Regions from separate parts of the Blastococcus sp. SYSU DS0533 genome, predicted to be linked through region 3. Evidence: riboswitches for the same ligand, from Rfam matches in the RefSeq annotation. Region 3 holds a riboswitch; each other region holds the start of a gene.
What was found. Region 3 has a riboswitch for cyclic di-AMP ahead of ACI79W_RS16910 (NlpC/P60 family protein). Riboswitches for the same ligand answer to the same signal wherever they lie in the genome.

Region 1 (5,436 bases), on a different contig from region 3:
GCCCCGGCGGCGGCGACGTGCGCGAGCCGCCCGTTGAACCCCATGCGGTCGCTGACGCTGCGGGCGGCCCTGACGATGCGGCCGGCGCGGAGGATGCGCAGGGCGCCGACGGTGCGGACGAGGCGGAGGACCTGCACCGGGCCGAGCGCGAACACCACGGCGACGACGACCGCGGCGGTGAGCGCGAGCAGCCCGAGGTGGCCGCGGATCCAGGCGCGCTTGTCCTCGGCGACGACCAGCAGGATGACGGTCTCGGCGACGAGGACGAGACCGCTGACGACGTCGACGACGTGCCCGGCGGTGCCCAGCGTCCCCTCGGCGACGGTGAGGAACATGGCCGGGATCGAGGCCAGCGCCGCGACGAGGACCGGCAGGGCGAGCCGCTCCTGCCAGCGCTCCTCACGGGTCTTCGCCGGAGCGCCGTGGGCGGACCCCGGAACGGGAGCGACCCCCGGCCGCGAGACGGGTGCCTCGGGACCGGGGGTCGCTCCGCGGCTCCGCACGGTGCGGGGCGGGGTCAGCGGACGGCGCCGCGACCCTTGCCGCTGCCGGCGCCACCGCTCTTGTTCTGGAAGTCCGCGATGAACTTCTTGATCTTCGCCTGGTTCTGCGGCTTCTTGGCCTCCTGGAAGATCTTGGCCGCCACACCGGACGCGATGAGCTTCCGCATCATTCCCATGTCTGCCTCCTCGTCGTCGCACCGGCTGCCGCCGGCGCAGTGCTCGTCGTCCTCCGTGCCCCGCCGCGCGGCCCGTCAACCACCCGAGCGGGTGGTTCACCAGGTGTCGACGTGCGGGCGAACCCGCCCCGCCGGCCGCGGCGTGGCGGCGACTTCGCGGGTGAGCGTGGCGATCCAGCGGCGCGTGTCGGCCGGGTCGATGACGTCGTCGATCTCCCAGTGGGCGGCGACGTTGAGCCCGCGGCCCTTCTCGTAGGCGGCGGCGACGGCGGCCTCGTAGGCGGCCTGCCGCTCGGCGTCGTCCTCGATGGCGGCGAGCTCCCGGCGCATGCCGAGCCGGACCGCACCCTCCAGGCCCATCGGCCCGAACTCGCTGGTGGGCCAGCCGACGGTGAACCGCGGCACCTTGGTGCTACCGCCGGCCATGGCTTGCGCGCCCAGGCCGTAGGCCTTGCGGAGGACGACCGTCCCGATCGGCACCGAGAGGTTGGCGCCGATGAGCGCCTTGTCACCCAGGACGGCGAGGTCTTCGGGGGCCGGCCCCACGACGGTGACGCCGGCGTCCGCGCAGGCCCGGGTCAGGTCGGGGGTCTCGGAGAGGAAGCCGTAACCGGGGTGCACGAAGGCGCAGTCGGTGGCGAGCGCGGCCTCGACGATCGCCGCGGGGTCGAGATAGGCCGCCGGCCCGCTCCCGAGGAGGACGTGCGCCTCGTCGGCGGCGGCGACGTGCGGTGCGTCGGGCTCGTCGGCGGCGGTGACGGCGACCGAGGCCCATCCCTCGGCGGCGGCGGCGCGGGCGATGCGGACGGCGATCTCGCCGCGGTTGGCGATCAGCAGGCGGGCCACCCGGCGATGCTGCCATGCAGCCCGTCGGTGCTGTGGTGGCGGTGACCGTGGGCAGGCCCCTGTCGCGGACCCGCCGGGGGCGACTGCTGCCCCGGCCGGAGCGGGAGAGGTTGCTCGAGGACAGTCGCCCTCTGCCCCGCGGGCGTGGGCAGAGACCCAAGCGCCCGACCCCCACACCCACCCGCGGCACAGTCGCCCTCTGCCCCGCGGGCGTGGGCAGGGACCCAAGCGCCCGACCCCCACACCCACCCGCGGCACAGTCGCCCTCTGCCCCGCGGGCGTGGGCAGGGACCCAAGCGCCCGACCCCCACACCCACCCCCGGCACAGTCGCCCTCTGCCCCGCGGATGTGGGCACAGAGCGACTGTCCACAGAAGGGCACATGGGGTCGCTCCTCACCGCGCCCGGCGGACACGCTCGGCGAGTGCGGGACGACGGGGTTGCACGGGACTTCGATCTCTGCGGACTGCTGCGGCGGATCCGCCGCCGGGCCGACCTCTCCCAGCGGGAGCTGGCGGAGCGGCTGGGCCTCTCGAAGTCCACCGTGGCCGCCGTGGAGGCCGGTGCCCGCGGCGTGGACGCCCGGCTGCTCGCAGCAGCCGCGGAGCTGGCCGGTCTCCGGCTCGGCCTGCTCGACGAGGCGGGTCACCGGGTGGAGCGCATGGCACCGGGCACCGTCCGCGACAGGGCCGGCCGGCGGTTCCCCGCCCACCTGGACACGATGCTCAGCGAGGAGCGCGCGTGGCGGTGGGAGCACCGGCCCGGGCGACCGCGACCGACGTACACCTTCGACCGGCGGAGTCCCTGGGAGGACGCAGCCGACCGCGCCCGCGGCCGCCCGGACGACCACCTCGTCTCCCAGCCTGGCGACGCGCCGGAGGAGCGCGCCGCGGCCCGGCGGGCCGCCGCCGCGCGACGGCGGCAGGAGGAGCGGCAGCGGCGCTTCGAGTCCGGGGCCTTCCGGCACCTCGACGACGGCTGGACGTGCACGTGCCCGCCGGCGTGCGACGACCTCGACGACGGCAACGGCCGGCCGGCGCACGCCGCGGAGTGCCCGTGCGGCTGCGACGTCGGCTGAACGCCGGGACCGCGGCGCCACGCCGGGCTGCGCGCCGCGGCCCCGCCTCGCCGATCCACGTCGGCCGGCACCCCGCTCCAGCTCCTGGCTACGGCGCCGCTCGATTCGTGCACGCAGCGTTGAGCCACGCCGTCGACAGGAGAAGTACCCGGCCGACAGCAGTGCGTGACGGGATGCCGGTCCAGCGCTCCGGCGGCCGGCGCAACCCCGGTGGTCGGCTGGCGAGTCGCGGTCGGCGCGACGGGCCGGGCAGCACCCGGGAGCGCCGGCGGGCGGCGTGTCGGTCGCGTTGTGACCTTTCCGTGACCGACCTAGCGTTCCCCGCGGTCCGGCCGGGACCCGCCGTCACCACCCCCGGTGACACCCGGACGGACACCGCCGAACCGGGCGCCGGCACCCGCCGTCGTCCGGACCGGGGACCCACCGCAGTCCTGGGGTGAAGCGCCACCGGCCAGTCCGGGGCGCCGGGCGCGTTCCCCGCCCGAACCCGTCAGCTCACCCGGTAGGCGGTCACGGAGAACAAGGAGAAGCCGTCGTCCATGACGACCACTCGCACGTCCACGAACCGTCGTTCCGTCCGCGGGGCCGCCCTCGCCCTGCTCACCGGTGCCGGCATCGCCCTCACCCCGTTCGCCGCCACCGCCTCCACCGGTGACGGCGGGGGCGGCGGTACCGGCACCGTCGTCACCAGCACCGTCGTCGCCCCCAACCACGCCGCGCAGGTCGCCGTCGACACGGCCCTGGCCCAGCAGGGCAAGCCCTACGTCTGGGGCGGCACCGGCCCGGGCGGCTACGACTGCTCGGGCCTGACGTGGTCGGCCTACCAGGCGGCGGGCGTGGAGATCCCGCGGACCTCGCGCGCCCAGTCGACCGCCGGGGTCTACGTCGACCGCGCGAACCTGCAGCCCGGCGACCTGATCTTCTTCTACGACCCGGTGGGCCACGTCGGCATGTACATCGGCGACGGCCTGATGGTCCACTCCTCGACCTACGGCAACCCCGTCGCGGTCGTGCCCGTGGACTCCATGTGGGGCTACAACACCGCGCGTCGCATCGTCTGACGGCTCGGTTCCCCGGCCGTGCCCGCACGGCCGGGGAACGGCCGCTCGGCTACACGTGACGCAGCGTCGCCCGCTTCAGCCGCACGATGAGCCGCATCGCGCCGGACTCCTCGAGCTCCCGCTTCCGGGCACGCAGCTGCTCGCCGAGCTGCTCGAGGCGCTCCTCCCCCAGGGCGTGCGACTGGGGGAACATCCGCTGCTCCTCCTCCATCGTGTGGTGGCGCACCGTCTTCTCGAGCATCCGCACCTCGGTGCTGAACTCCGGGTCGGTGACGTCCATGCGCATGACGGTGGCGACCTGGTCGTCGATCTGCCGGTGCTCGGCATGCGCGAGCGCCAGCAGCGGCGAGACGTCGGGCACCGCCGGGTAGAACAGCTCGTCCTCGATCTGCGCGTGGACCTCGATCTCGCGCAGGAACCGGTCGCGCAGCTCCTCCCGCCGGCCGGCCTGGCCGTCGGTGGTCTCCGCCAGCTCGCGGAGCAGCCCGCGCAGCACGTCGTGGTGCGCGATCAGAACCTCGTCGGCCTTCACCGGGACGCCTCCTCCACCGTCGTGACCGCCGTCGGGGTGCGCCAGCGGGCCCGCCGCCGCACCTCCACCGCGCCGTCGCGGACCCGGGTGTCGTAGCAGGGCAGCGGAGCCGTGGCCGGCCCCTGCGCCGGCTCCCCAGTGTCGACGTCGAACCGCGACCCGTGCCACGGGCAGACCAGCTCGTCGCGGTGCAGCCAGCCCTCGGCCATCGGGCCGCCCAGGTGCGGGCAGCGACCGGCGAGCGCCCGCACCTCGTCGTCGCTGCGGACCAGCACCACCGGGACGCCGTCGGCCGCGACCTCCACCGGCTCGCGGTCGGGGAGGTCGGCGAGGCGGGCCACCGGGGTGAACACCCGCGGGGACCGCCCGGCCGCGGAGTGGTCGACGCCGAGCCGGTGGCGGTAGGAGAGCACCCCGCCCAGGTAGCCGCTGGCGAGCACGAGGGCGTAGCCGGCGGCTGCGGTCACCCGCGCCCGCCCGGGACGACCGCGGCCCCGGTCGGCGAACGACCAGGTGTAGAGCGCCAGCGCGGTGCTGTTGAGCCCACCGTGGACCATGCCTACCCGGCGGGCCTCGTCGTGGGCGTGCTGCCAGTCGGTCAGCCCGGTCGCCGCCGCGCCGACGGCACCGGCGATCCCGAGCCCGACCACCGTGCGCGCCGCCTGCCCGGCACCCGGGCCCCCGCGGCCGGCGGCGGCCAGGCCGTCGAGCAGGGCGGCCGCGCTCCACGAACCGATCGGCACGGTGACCAGGAACGGGTGCAGCGGGTGGCCGAACCAGACGCCGTGCAGCAGGTCCTGCAGCGGGCGGGCGTAGCGGCCGGCCAGCAGGAACGTCAGCGAGATCCCGTGCTCCACCTGGTAGCCGGGCGCGTCGAGCACCTGCCACGCCTCGACGCGGCGCACCGCGCGCTCGAGGAGGCCCCGGACGCTCACGGCTGCACGTCTTCCGTCGGCATGGAGCGACCGTGCCCACGCCGGCGGAGGGGAAAACAGGAGGTGGTCGGCGGGTGCGGGAGGTCGTAGCGTCCCGCGGCATGGCTGATCGAGCGTTCCGGACGGTGCTGGAGGGCGGTTCCTACTTCGAGGCGCCGCGGTGGCGCGACGGGCAGTGGTGGGTGTCGGACTTCTACCGGCGCACCGTCAGCCGGGTCGCCCCGGGCGGCCCGGAGACCGTCGTCCTCGAGGTGGAGGCGCAGCCCTCGGGGCTGGGCTGGCTCCCCGACGGCTCGCTGCTCGTCG
Region 2 (5,436 bases), on a different contig from region 3:
CCGAGCAGGATGTTCGCCGGCTTGACGTCGCGGTGCACGACGCCCGCGCGGTGGGCCTCGGCCAGGCCGGCGGCCGCCTGCCGCAGCAGCGAGAGCGTCGCCCGGGTGTCCAGCGACCCTTCCTCGGCCAGCCGCGCCGACAGCGACGACCCCTCGACGAGCTCCATCACCAGGTACGCCAGGCTCTCGCCGGTGTCCGGGGCGCTGGTCTCGCCGTAGTCGAGGACGGCGGCGATGTTCGGGTGGCTCAGCCCTGCCGCGTGCCGGGCCTCCGAGCGGAACCGGGCGACGAAGACCGGGTCGTCGGCGAACTCGCTGCGCAGCACCTTGACCGCCACCGTCCGGTGGAGCTGCAGGTCGCGAGCGCGCCAGACCTCACCCATGCCGCCGACGGCGATGAGCTCGTGGAGCTCGTACCGGCCGTCCAAGCAGCGTCGGCTGGTCTCGGCCGTGGTCACTCCCGGTCTCCTCGTGTGCTGCCGCGAGGTGCCCCCCGCGCGTCGTCCCGTGCCGTGCGCACCCAACGGGGGTGCCCGCCCGGGCGGGGGCTGAACCCCGTCGGGCCCGATCGGCTGGGATCGGCAGCTCACGGCGGGCGACCGCGGGGCCGCCGGCAGCTTCTCGTAGGGTGCCTCGCGGGCCCTCCGGCTTCGACCCCGTCCCCACCGGCAGGCGCACCCGCGTCGTCCTCGTCACCGGCGCGGGCTCCCGGCTCGGCGAGGAGACGGCCCGCCAGTTCGCCGCCCTCGGCACGACCTCGCGCTCTGCGCCCGGCGCACCGACCGGCTCGACGCCCTGGCCGAGGAGATCCGCTCGGCCACCGGTCGGCGGGTGGAGATCGCCGCCCTCGACATCACCGACGCCGACGCGGGTCCCGCGGTCTTCGCCGCGTTCGCCGGGGCGTTCGGCGCACCGACCGGGTGGCCCTCGACGCCGGGCTCGGGAAGGGCGCTGCCCCGGGGACCGGCCGCGCCGACGTCGACCGCGAGACGGGGGTGACCAACTCCGCCGGCGCGCTGGCCCAGACCGAGGCGGCGCCGGAGATCTTCCGCCGGCAGGGCCGCGGACACCTGGTGCTGATCCCCTCGGGCGGCGCTGCGCGGCATGCGCCGGTCGATGACCACCTACGCCGCCACCACGGCCGGCGTCGCCTCGCTCGCCGAGGGCGTGCGCAGCGAGTGCATCCCCGGTGCGGACGTCCCGGTCGTCCACCCCGGCTGCATCCGCTCGGAGATCAACCAGCACGTGCAGCAGCGCACCCGCTGCATGGTCGACACACCGACCGGTGTCCGGGCGGTGGTGGCCGCCGTCGAGGCCCGGCGGACCACGGCGTACGTCCCGGCGTGGCCCTGGGCGCCGATCGGGCTCGCCATGCGGGTGCTGCCCCTGTCCGTGGTCCGCCGGCTCACCTAGGCACCCGGCGCACGGGGGATCAGTTGTAGTTCACGTGCACGTGGTCGAAGTGGTTGGCCGTCGCGCTCCCGCGGTTCTCCATGGCCTTCCAGGAACCGCCCGGCGAGGACAGCATCCGCTGCTGCCAGATGAGGTAGTCCACGCCGAGCTCGTCCCAGTGCGCCCGGTGGTACTCGACGATCGCGTCGCCCAGGGCGGCGTTCGACATCACCATGTAGTCGAGCGCCAGACCCGAGGGGTGCCCGCCCGGGTCGGCCGCGCTGGCGCGGGTGCCACCGAGGGTGATCCCCGCGGCACCGGGCACGTTGCTGACCACGGCGTCGGCCGCGGCCTGGGTCTGCGGCCGGACGTTCCCGGCGGTGTTGCTGATCCGGGCCACGGCCGTGGCCGCCACCGAGGCCGCCGCGGTCGCCGCGGCCCGGGCCTGCGTCGTCGGGCTCGCCGGGGCCGCCGCCGCCTGCCGCTCGGCGGCGGCCGCCGCGGCAGCGGCCTCCTCGGCCGCCTTCTTCTCCGCCTCCGCCCGGGCCAGGGCCTCCGCCTCGGCCTTCTGCCGGTCGAGCTCGGCCTGGTCGGCCGCGGCCTGGGCCTGCTGGGCGGCGACCTGGTCGGCCTCCCGGGTGCTGCGGCTGGCTGCGAGGCCCTCCAGGGGCGCCAGGTCCTCGGTGACGTCGATCGGGCCCGACTGCGCGGACAGGCCGAGCGCCTGCGCGACGCTCACCGACTCCGAGGTGCGGGCCTCGGCCTGGGCGGTCGGCTCGACGCCGACGAGGCTGTTGACCAGGACGGCGCCGGCGACCGCGACGCCGAGGTAGAGCGCCGGTCGGCGGACGGCCGCGGGCGGGCGGCGGAGGGCGAGCGGGCCACGTCGGCCGGTGGTGGTGCTGCGAGGGTCCATGGTGTTCGGGTGCTCCGGGGTGTGAGCGCGACCGGCCGCCGGAGGGCGGGTCGCGGAGGATGCGGACAGCGGGCCCGGGCGCGGGTCACGGGGCCGCCGGGCACCGGGGGGGCCGGTGCGGCTCGACGGCGGGCGACCGGCGGGACGCCGGGCAGCGCGTGCGATCAGATCCGCGGACGCGCCCGGAGGCGGCGGTGCCGGCGGGCGCAGGGTCGTGCGGCGGTGCAGGGGCGCGCCATGCGGCGGCTCTCCGTTTCTTCCGTCTGCCGCCTACCGGGTTAGCTGACGGATTCGGGCGGGAAGCGGCCCTACCCGCGGCGGGACGTGCCCGGCGCAGGATTCACCCCAGTGCTGCGGTGGGTCCCCGGCTCGCCCCGGAAGGCGACTCGGCGGCGCCCGGCGGACCTCCCCGGTGGGGAGTGAACGACCGTCCGGGCCCAGCCACCGTAACCGCCGTTATGCAGTCGTGACAATCAGCAGGCGCGGAATTCCACGACGTGATGTGTGTCGCGGTGACCTGCACCGCCGGTCGGTGGTGTATCGCGCGCGAATCGTCAGCCGGCGTCGGCCCAGGACCGAACGACGGCCACGTCGAGCGGGAAGTCGACGGGGAAGGCGCCGAACAGGAGCCGGCCTGCGGTCGACGCAGCGGCACGGACCGCGCCGGCCACCTCGCCGGCCAGGTGGTCGGGCGTGTGCACCACCACCTCGTCGTGCAGGAAGAACGCCAGGTGCGGCCGCGCCCCCACGTCGCCCTCCCCACCGAGCCGCCAGAGCCGGTTGCGGAGGTCGGCCAGCCAGCACAGCGCCCACTCCGCCCCGGTGCCCTGGACGACGAAGTTGCGGGTGAACCGGCCCCAGGCGCGGCGGGCCCGGTCGCCCTCCTCGTGCGGCCACGCCCCCGGGAGCGGCGACCCCCGCCCGAGCAGGGTGTGCACCACCTCTCCGCGCTCGCCGGTCCGGGCGGCCTCCTCCACCAGGCCGACGGCCCGGGGGTAGCGCCGGGCCAGGCGGGGCAGCATCCGCCCGCTCTCACCCCGGGTGCCGCCGTACATCGCACCCAGGATGCCGAGCTTGGCCTCCGCCCGCGTGGCCACGGTGCCGGCGGCGACCATCCCCTCGTACAGGTCGGCGGCGCGCGCGGCCTCGGCCATGGCGCCGTCGCCGCTCATGCCGGCCAGCACCCGCGGCTCGAGCTGGGCGACGTCGGCGACGACGAACCGCCACCCCTCGTCCGCCACCGCCGCGGGCCGGACGACGGTCGGCACCGACAGCGCCCCGCCCCCGGAGGAGGCCCACCGCCCGGTCACCACCCCGCCGGGCACGAAGACGGCGCGGAAGCGGCCGTCGCGCACCCACGTGTCCAGCCAGGTCCACCCGTTGGCCGTCAGCAGCCGCGAGAGCCTGCGGTACTCCAGCAGCGCCGGGATCCCCGGGTGGTCGAGCTGCTCCAGCGTCCAGGAGCGGGTGTCGGCGACCGGCAGGCCGATGTGCTGCAGCACCCGGAGCAGCTCACCGGGCGAGTCCGGGTTGAGGGCGGGGGCGCCGAACGACGCGCGGATCTCCCCCAGCAGCCGCTCGAGGACCGCCGGGCGCCCACCCGGCAGCGGTCGCGCCCCCAGCAGGCCGGTGAGCAGACGCTCGTGCACGTCGGCCCGCCAGGGCAGGCCGGTGTGCGTCAGCTCGGCGGCCACCAGCCCGCCGGAGGACTCCGCGGCGAGGAGCAGGGCCAGCCGGTCCCGCTGCGGGGAGGCGGCCAGCACCGCCTGCTGGCGCCGGTGCTCGGCGAGCGGGTCCAGCAGGTCGGCCGGGTCGGCGAGCGGGAACAGGGCCGACTCCGGCGGCGGGCCGGGCTGCAGCGCGTCCCACCCCTGGGTGTCCTCCCCGGCGAGCAGGTCCTGGGCCGCGAACGGGGACCGCCGCAGGATCGCGTGGCCCAGCCGGAGGTCGGTGCAGCGCTCGACGCGCACCCCGGCCGTCAGCAGCGCGGGGTACCAGCGGGTCGTGTCGTCCCAGACCCAGCGGACGGGCGCCGCACCGCCCTCGCGCTCCGCCACGTACCCGGCGACCGCCGCGGGGTCGAGGCGGGCGCTGCCTCGACCCGCTCCGCCGGCGTCGAGGTCGACGGCCTCGACCGCGTCGCCGCTGCGCCGGAGCAGGACCCGGTCCACCTGCTGCCCCGCCTACGGGGCGGCAGGGCCACCCCGGCCGAGCAGCCGGTGCAGGCAGCGCGCCGGGAGGCCCAGGACGACCCGGGTGACGTGCACGCCCAGGCGCAGCAGATCGGCGTAGTCCGGCGGGCGGACGGCGACCGGCGGCCCGCCCGCACCGGTCGACGGGCGGGCGGCGGCGGCCGGGGTGGCCGGCGGCTGGGATCGGGAGACCGCGGGCCCGGGCTCGGCGGCCCCGGGCTCGGCGGCCCCGGGCTCCGCGGGCTCGGACGCCGCCGGGACGAGGAGGTCGACCGCCGACCGGCGCCGCGGACCCCGCAGGGAGGCGAACGACGGGATGGCCGGCGCCACCGGGCCCTCCTCCTCGGATCCCGCGTTCCCGCCGTCGGCCGGAACCGGGCCGCCGACCGCCGGCCGCGCGGGCGGCTCGGGGACGACGGCCCGGATCGCGGCGACCAGGCCGGGGCCCAGCCCGGCGACGGCGCTGAGCTCCCGGTGCGTGAGGGCGGCGAGCGCCTCGGCCTCGGTGATCCCGACGCGGGTCAGCGCGGTGACCGCCCGCGCGGGCAGCCCGAGCTCCCGGATCGTCCCCGCGGGCTGTCCCGGTGCGCTGGTCGGCATGTCGGCCAACCCTAGCGATGCCCTCCCGCCGCCGCTGCGGTGGCGGTCGGATCAGACGGCGGCCACCTCGTAGGTGTGCCCGGCTGCGCGCAGCCGCTCGACCAGCACCTCCCCCATCGCCGTCGCCGGGGTGAGCGAGCCGGCCCGGGCGGGCAACCGGTCCTCGTCGAGGGCGAGCGCCAGGGCGGCCTCGCCGAGCATGACGGCGGTGGCCTTGTAGCCCGGATCGCCGCTGCCCGCCGCGGTCGCCCGGTAGCGGCGCCCGTCCTCGGTGGTGGCGTCGACCACCATGCGGAACCACCCCTTCTCCCGGACGGCCTCGCTCGGGCCGGTGCC
Region 3 (5,436 bases):
GCGCGTGGGCGAGCACCCGGCTCCCGACCACCGTCAGCGACACCTCCCGGGTGGTGCGCCGCAGCACGCGCGCACCGATGCCCCGTTCCAGCGCTGCCACGGACCGGGACACCGATGCCTGCGAGGTGCCCAGCAGGTCGGCGGCACCGGTGAAGGTGCCGGCGTCCACGACAGCGACCAGCGCCCGCAGCTGCCGCACTTCCGCACTCATGCGCCGAGCGTATGGCCGGGTGCGTGTCCGGCATTTCCGCTGTGCGCCCGACGTGCCGATACTCCGCCAGGTGACCGCACCCTCCCGGGACTCCGTCCGGCCCGGCCGGCCCGCACGTGGGCACCCCCTCGCCGGCGGCGTGGCGACCATGCTCGGCAGCGCCCTGAGCAACCAGGTGGGCGCCGCGCTCGGCGCCCACGCCTTCGGCGCGATCGGGCCACCCGGCGTCGTCGCCGTGCGCCAGGTGGTGGCCGCGGCGGTGCTGCTCCCGGTCGCCCGACCACCGCTGCGGCGGATGACGTGGGCTCAGTGGTGGCCGGTCCTGCTGCTCGCAGCGGTGTTCGGCTGCATGAACCTGGCGCTGTACACGGCGATCGAGCGCATCGGGCTCGGGCTCGCGGTGACGCTGGAGTTCCTGGGGCCGCTCGCCGTCGCACTGGCCGGGTCGCGCTCCCGGTGGGATCTCCTGATCGGCTGCGGTGCGGCAGGCGGGGTCTACGTCCTGATCCTGCCCGGGCCCGCCAGCGACCACCTGGGCGTCGGGCTCGGGTTGGTCGCCGCGGCGTGCTGGGCGGCCTACATCCTCCTGAACCGCGTCGCCGGACTGCGCCTGCCCGGGCTGCAGGCCCCCGCGCTCGGAACCGGCCTGTGCGCCCTGGCCTTCCTCCCCGTGCTGGTGCCCATGGCGGTGGACGGCAGGCTCACCGGGGCGGCGCTCGGCTACGCCGTGGCGGCGGGCGTGCTCTCGTCGGTGGTCCCCTACGCGGCGGACCTGACCGCCCTGCGTGTCGTCCCGCCTCGCTTCTTCGGCGTCTTCATGAGCGTGCACCCGGTGCTGGCGGCGCTGGTCGGCATCGTCCTGCTGGGCCAGGGCTTGCGGGGCCACGAGTGGGCGGGGATCGCGCTCATCGTCGTGGCGAACGCGGCCGCCGTCGCGGTGGCCCGGCCGCGCTCGTCCGTGGCCGATGTCCCCTCCGGTCTGACCGAGGTCGCCGGGACGACCCCGTCGGTCACCTGACCCGCCCGGGGCCCACGAGGGCCGGTGACCCCGGTCGGGATCACCGGCCCTCCGAGCGGTCCGGCGCCGTCAGCCGGCGATGCGCCGGGCGCCGTTGTAGCTGCCCATCGAGTCCAGGCTCGCCACCTTCACCGGCTGGCCGGAGGTGGAGGCGTGCACCATCTGGCCGTTGCCGATGTACATGCCGACGTGGCTCACCGGGCTGTAGAAGAAGACCAGGTCGCCCGGCTGCAGCTCGCTGCGCGAGACGGGCGTGCCCATCTGGCTCTGCGACCGGCTGGAGTGCGGCAGCGTCACGCCGGCCGCGGCGTAGGCGTAGGAGGTCAGGCCCGAGCAGTCGAAGGCGTTGGGACCACCGGCGCCCCAGACGTAGGGATCGCCGATCTGGGCGAGCGCGGTGTTCACCGCGACCTGGGCGGCGGAACTCGGCGCGGTGACGGCGCTCGGGGCCGGCAGGGCGGCGCCGCCGTGCGCCTGCGCCACCTGCTCCTGCTGAGGAGCGGTGAGCGCCTCGTAGCGGCGCTGGTAGTCGGCGATCTTCACCTCCAGCTCCTCCTGCTGGGCGGCGATCTGCTCAACCGTGCGCTCCGCCTCGGCGGCGGCCTCCTCGGCGGCGTCGCGGGACCGCTCCGCGTCCGCGGCGGCCCGCGACACCTCGGTGAGCACCGCGTTCGTGTGGCCGGCGATGGCGTCGAGGATGCCGAGCTGGTCGACGAGGTGCTCCGCCGAGTCGCTGGTCAGCAGGACGTCGAGCTGCGACATGCCGCTGCCGGTGTAGGCGCTGCGGGCCAGCCGGCGGATGTGCCCGTCGAGGGAACCGATCCGGGCCTCCGCCGCGGCAGCAGCCTCGTCGGCGGCCTCGGCCTCGTCCTGGTGGCGGGCCAGGACGACCCGGGCCTCGTTCAGCTGCTCGGAGACGACCTCGAGCTCGTGGCTGGCCTCGGCCACCTGGGCGGCGACCGCGTCGGCCGTGCCGGGGACGGCAGACGCCGCGCCCGGGAGGATGGTGACGGTGACGGCGGTGACGGCGGTGACCAGGAAACCCGATCGCAGCGGGCCGAGGCGACGGGCGCGCGAGCTGCACCGGTCGGCGGGGTGGAGCTGTGCGGGGGCGTGGGTCAGCACTGCGTGAGGGGTCGCCACGAGCGGCGGCTCTCCGTTTCTTCCTCTGCGACCGCCGACCGAGTTAGCTGACGGGTTCGGGCTGGGAAGACTGGCCCTATCCCCCGCACCGGCGGACCGGCTGCGGGAGAACTCACCCCGGAACTGCGGTGGGTCCCCGGTACACCTCGGGCGCCAGTGGTGCGCGCCCGGCGGTGATTAGGCGGTGTCCGGTCGAGGCCATCCATCGACGGATGACAACCACCCGGCCGGACGGCGAGAACCCTAACGACCGCGATGTGACCGTGACAAATGGTGGCGGGAGAAACCCCTGCGACGAGGATCCCCAGGTCAGCGGCGCGCCTCCGGGCCGAGCCCCCTGACGCTGTGTAGCGGCCGCCGTCGGGACGGGCCGCCGGTCACCCCGTGCGCCGGCCCGGGGACCGCCCGCCGTCGTGACCGCCGGCACCGTCCGGGTGCCGCAGCGGGGGCACCAGACCGCCCTCGGCGAGAGCTCGCACGGCCCGCCGTTCCACGTCGTCGAACTCCACCACCACGCCCGGCGGCGGGACGACGACGTCCTCGGCGGCCGGACCGCTGCGAGCGCGCCCGGTCATGGGCACGACCACCGGGTCCACCCCCTGCCATCCCGGCGGGGCCCCGAGCAGCACGGTCACGACGCAGTCGGCGCAGCCGTTCCCGCGGGCGGTGCAGGTGTCGCAGTCGATGAGCATGGCTTCTTCTCTCCTCCGTGGGTCGCTGCGCACGCTAGGAGAGCTCACCGACATTTCCGCGCGCGGTGCCGGCGCGGCCCGGACGGCGTCAGCTGCCGGCGTACTCCCAGTGCCACGGCTCCTCGCGCCCGTTGCCCGGATCGGCCCACGTCGGGTGGAGGAAACCGAACCGGCCGGCGTTGGCGACCATCCACGCGTACTGCGGCGTGCCGAAGGACTGGATGCCGCCGCACAGGTCCACCGCGAGCCCCCAGCCGTGGTTGCTGGTGCCCGGGATCGCCGCCAGGGCCGGCTTCTCCCCGTACAGCTTCACCTGGCCGGCGTAGGTCCGGTAGGAGTCGGTGATGCAGAGCGGGCGCCCGAAGTCGGCGGCGTAGGCCGCCGCCATGGCCCGGTAGGCCGCGGCCGCGTCGCACCGCAGCGTGTGCCCGCCGACGCCCAGGGGGCACATCGCGCTGGGCGGGATCAGGCCGTTCGGGTAGCCGCCCCAGGCCCGGCCGCCGTCGTAGCTGGGCGGGTAGACGGTGTTCCCGCACTCGGTCCGCAGCGCGCCGGCGGTCGGCTCGGGCACGGCGACGGGCGGGCGCTGGCCCAGCACCGGGCGACCGACGCCGAGCACCTGGTCGCCGGGGAGCGTCCGCACCACCACGGCCCCGGCCCGGGCGTCGGCGGTGAGCATCGTCCTGGGGTCCAGCGCGATGCCCACGTGCCCGAGCCCGGACTCCGGCGAGCCGAGGAAGACCAGGTCGCCGGGGAGCACGTCCGCCGGGGCGACGGGCACGGTCCGCGCGAACAGCTCGCCCTGCGTCGCCGGCAGGGGGATCCCGGTCCGGCCGTACACCGCCTGCACGAGGGAACCGCAGTCCCAGGAGTCCGGCCCCGCCGTCCCGGGGGCGTAGGGCTGCCCCAGCGCCTCCATCGCGCCGCCGACCGCCGCCAGCGTCTCCGCGGGCAGGACGAGCAGCGAGGTGGGCCGACCGGGCAGCTGGGCCACCCCGCGCTGGGCCCCGCCCCCGCCCTCGCCCACCGGCACCAGGCGGTCAGGCAGGCCCCGCTCCGGGTCGCGCAGCGCCGACGCCGGCACCTCCGCCAGGCCCGCGGCCCGGAGCTGCTCGACGTAGGCCCGCCAGCTGGCCGCCGTCTGCTCGTTGACCGCGAGCTGCTCCTGCTGCAGCTGGGCCAGCTGCCCGTCGACGACGGCGAGCGCGTCGCCGAGCTCGGCGGTGACCGCCTCGGCCGCCGCCGCGAGCTCGGCCACCCGTGCGCGCACCTGGTCGGCCCGCGCGCGGGCCTGGTCGAGGGCGGCCTGGGCGCGCGCCTGCTCGTCGAGCGCGCCGCGCCGGTGGTCCTCCGCGACGCCGATCACCCGGCCGGCGTGCGCGTCGACCACGTCGAGGAACCCGAGGCCGGAGAGCACCTCCCCGGGGTCGCCGCCGCTGAGCAGCAGGGTCAGCGGGGTGAGGGCGCCGCCGTCCCGGTAGACGGCGGCGGCGTAGTCCGCCACCTCCCGCTGGTGCCCGGCCAGCACGCCCCGCGCCTCGTCGAGGACCGCCTGCGCCTCGTCCACGGCGCGCTGGGCCCTGGCCAGCGCCTCGCGGGCGGCGACGACCTCGGCCTGGCGGGCCCGCAGCTCGTCCTGCACCTCCGCGGCGCGCCGCTGCAGCCGGTCCAGGTCGCGGCTCTCCAGCACACCAGAGGTGCCGCCGGGCTGGTCGCTGGGTGCGGCTGCGGCCGGGCCGACCGGCAGCAGCACCGCCACGCACGCCGCGAGGGCGGCGACCGCCGCCCGCCGCCGGCACCGGCCGGGCGGGCGCGCCGGGGAGCGCGCGGGCATCGCCGACCACCTCCAGTGAACGGCCGGTCGCGCGGGCGGCGACGGGCGCTGGCAGTGCATGGTGTCCCGTCCGGGGGCGGAAAGCCAGGCTGTGCACCGCCGGGGTGGCCCCGCTCCCCACGGTCGGGCGGCGCCGGACCCCCTGCCCGGGGGTGCGGGCGGGCGGGTCGGGGCGTGCGGCGGCCCGGCGCGCGTCCCCCGGACTGTCAGCACCCCGACCTAGCGTCCGCCCCGTGGCACCTCCCCCCGCTCCACCGCGCTACCAGCAGGTCTCGATCGAGGACGTCGGCACGCCGCTGTCGCAGGTGACCTTCGTCGTCGTCGACCTGGAGACCACCGGCGGCTCGCCGAAGGACAGCGCGATCACCGAGATCGGCGCCGTGCGCGTCCGCGGCGGCCAGGTGCTCGGCGAGTTCCAGACGCTGGTGGACCCCGGCCACGAGATCCCGCCCTACATCAGCGTGCTCACCGGCATCACCTCGACGATGGTGGCCACGGCCCCCCGGATCGGCGCCGTCCTCCCGGCCTTCCTCGAGTT

Region 1: linked by a shared signal. The riboswitch ahead of ACI79W_RS06980 (C40 family peptidase) and the one ahead of ACI79W_RS16910 (NlpC/P60 family protein) in region 3 are both predicted to bind cyclic di-AMP.
Region 2: linked by a shared signal. The riboswitch ahead of ACI79W_RS03315 (hypothetical protein) and the one ahead of ACI79W_RS16910 (NlpC/P60 family protein) in region 3 are both predicted to bind cyclic di-AMP.

The regions. Positions count from the first base shown of each region.
Region 1 is NZ_JBJGZZ010000004.1:109,760-115,195, reverse strand. Features, by position in the region: gene ACI79W_RS07000 (hypothetical protein) at 1-503, opposite strand, end outside; gene ACI79W_RS06995 (hypothetical protein) at 518-679, opposite strand; gene ACI79W_RS06990 (biotin carboxylase N-terminal domain-containing protein) at 776-1,525, opposite strand; gene ACI79W_RS06985 (helix-turn-helix transcriptional regulator) at 1,949-2,602, shown strand; cyclic di-AMP (ydaO/yuaA leader) riboswitch at 2,969-3,125, shown strand; gene ACI79W_RS06980 (C40 family peptidase) at 3,142-3,663, shown strand; gene ACI79W_RS06975 (hemerythrin domain-containing protein) at 3,713-4,195, opposite strand; gene ACI79W_RS06970 (Rieske 2Fe-2S domain-containing protein) at 4,192-5,130, opposite strand; gene ACI79W_RS06965 (SMP-30/gluconolactonase/LRE family protein) at 5,232-5,436, shown strand, end outside.
Region 2 is NZ_JBJGZZ010000002.1:41,406-46,841, reverse strand. Features, by position in the region: gene ACI79W_RS03325 (protein kinase domain-containing protein) at 1-458, opposite strand, end outside; gene ACI79W_RS03320 (hypothetical protein) at 1,117-1,413, shown strand; gene ACI79W_RS03315 (hypothetical protein) at 1,433-2,308, opposite strand; cyclic di-AMP (ydaO/yuaA leader) riboswitch at 2,562-2,700, opposite strand; gene ACI79W_RS03310 (bifunctional 3'-5' exonuclease/DNA polymerase) at 2,863-4,479, opposite strand; gene ACI79W_RS03305 (DNA-directed RNA polymerase subunit alpha C-terminal domain-containing protein) at 4,492-5,100, opposite strand; gene ACI79W_RS03300 (saccharopine dehydrogenase family protein) at 5,152-5,436, opposite strand, start outside.
Region 3 is NZ_JBJGZZ010000016.1:83,112-88,547, reverse strand. Features, by position in the region: gene ACI79W_RS16920 (LysR family transcriptional regulator) at 1-211, opposite strand, end outside; gene ACI79W_RS16915 (EamA family transporter) at 282-1,229, shown strand; gene ACI79W_RS16910 (NlpC/P60 family protein) at 1,299-2,372, opposite strand; cyclic di-AMP (ydaO/yuaA leader) riboswitch at 2,389-2,535, opposite strand; gene ACI79W_RS16905 (hypothetical protein) at 2,750-3,064, opposite strand; gene ACI79W_RS16900 (D-alanyl-D-alanine carboxypeptidase family protein) at 3,153-4,898, opposite strand; gene ACI79W_RS16895 (DEDD exonuclease domain-containing protein) at 5,132-5,436, shown strand, end outside.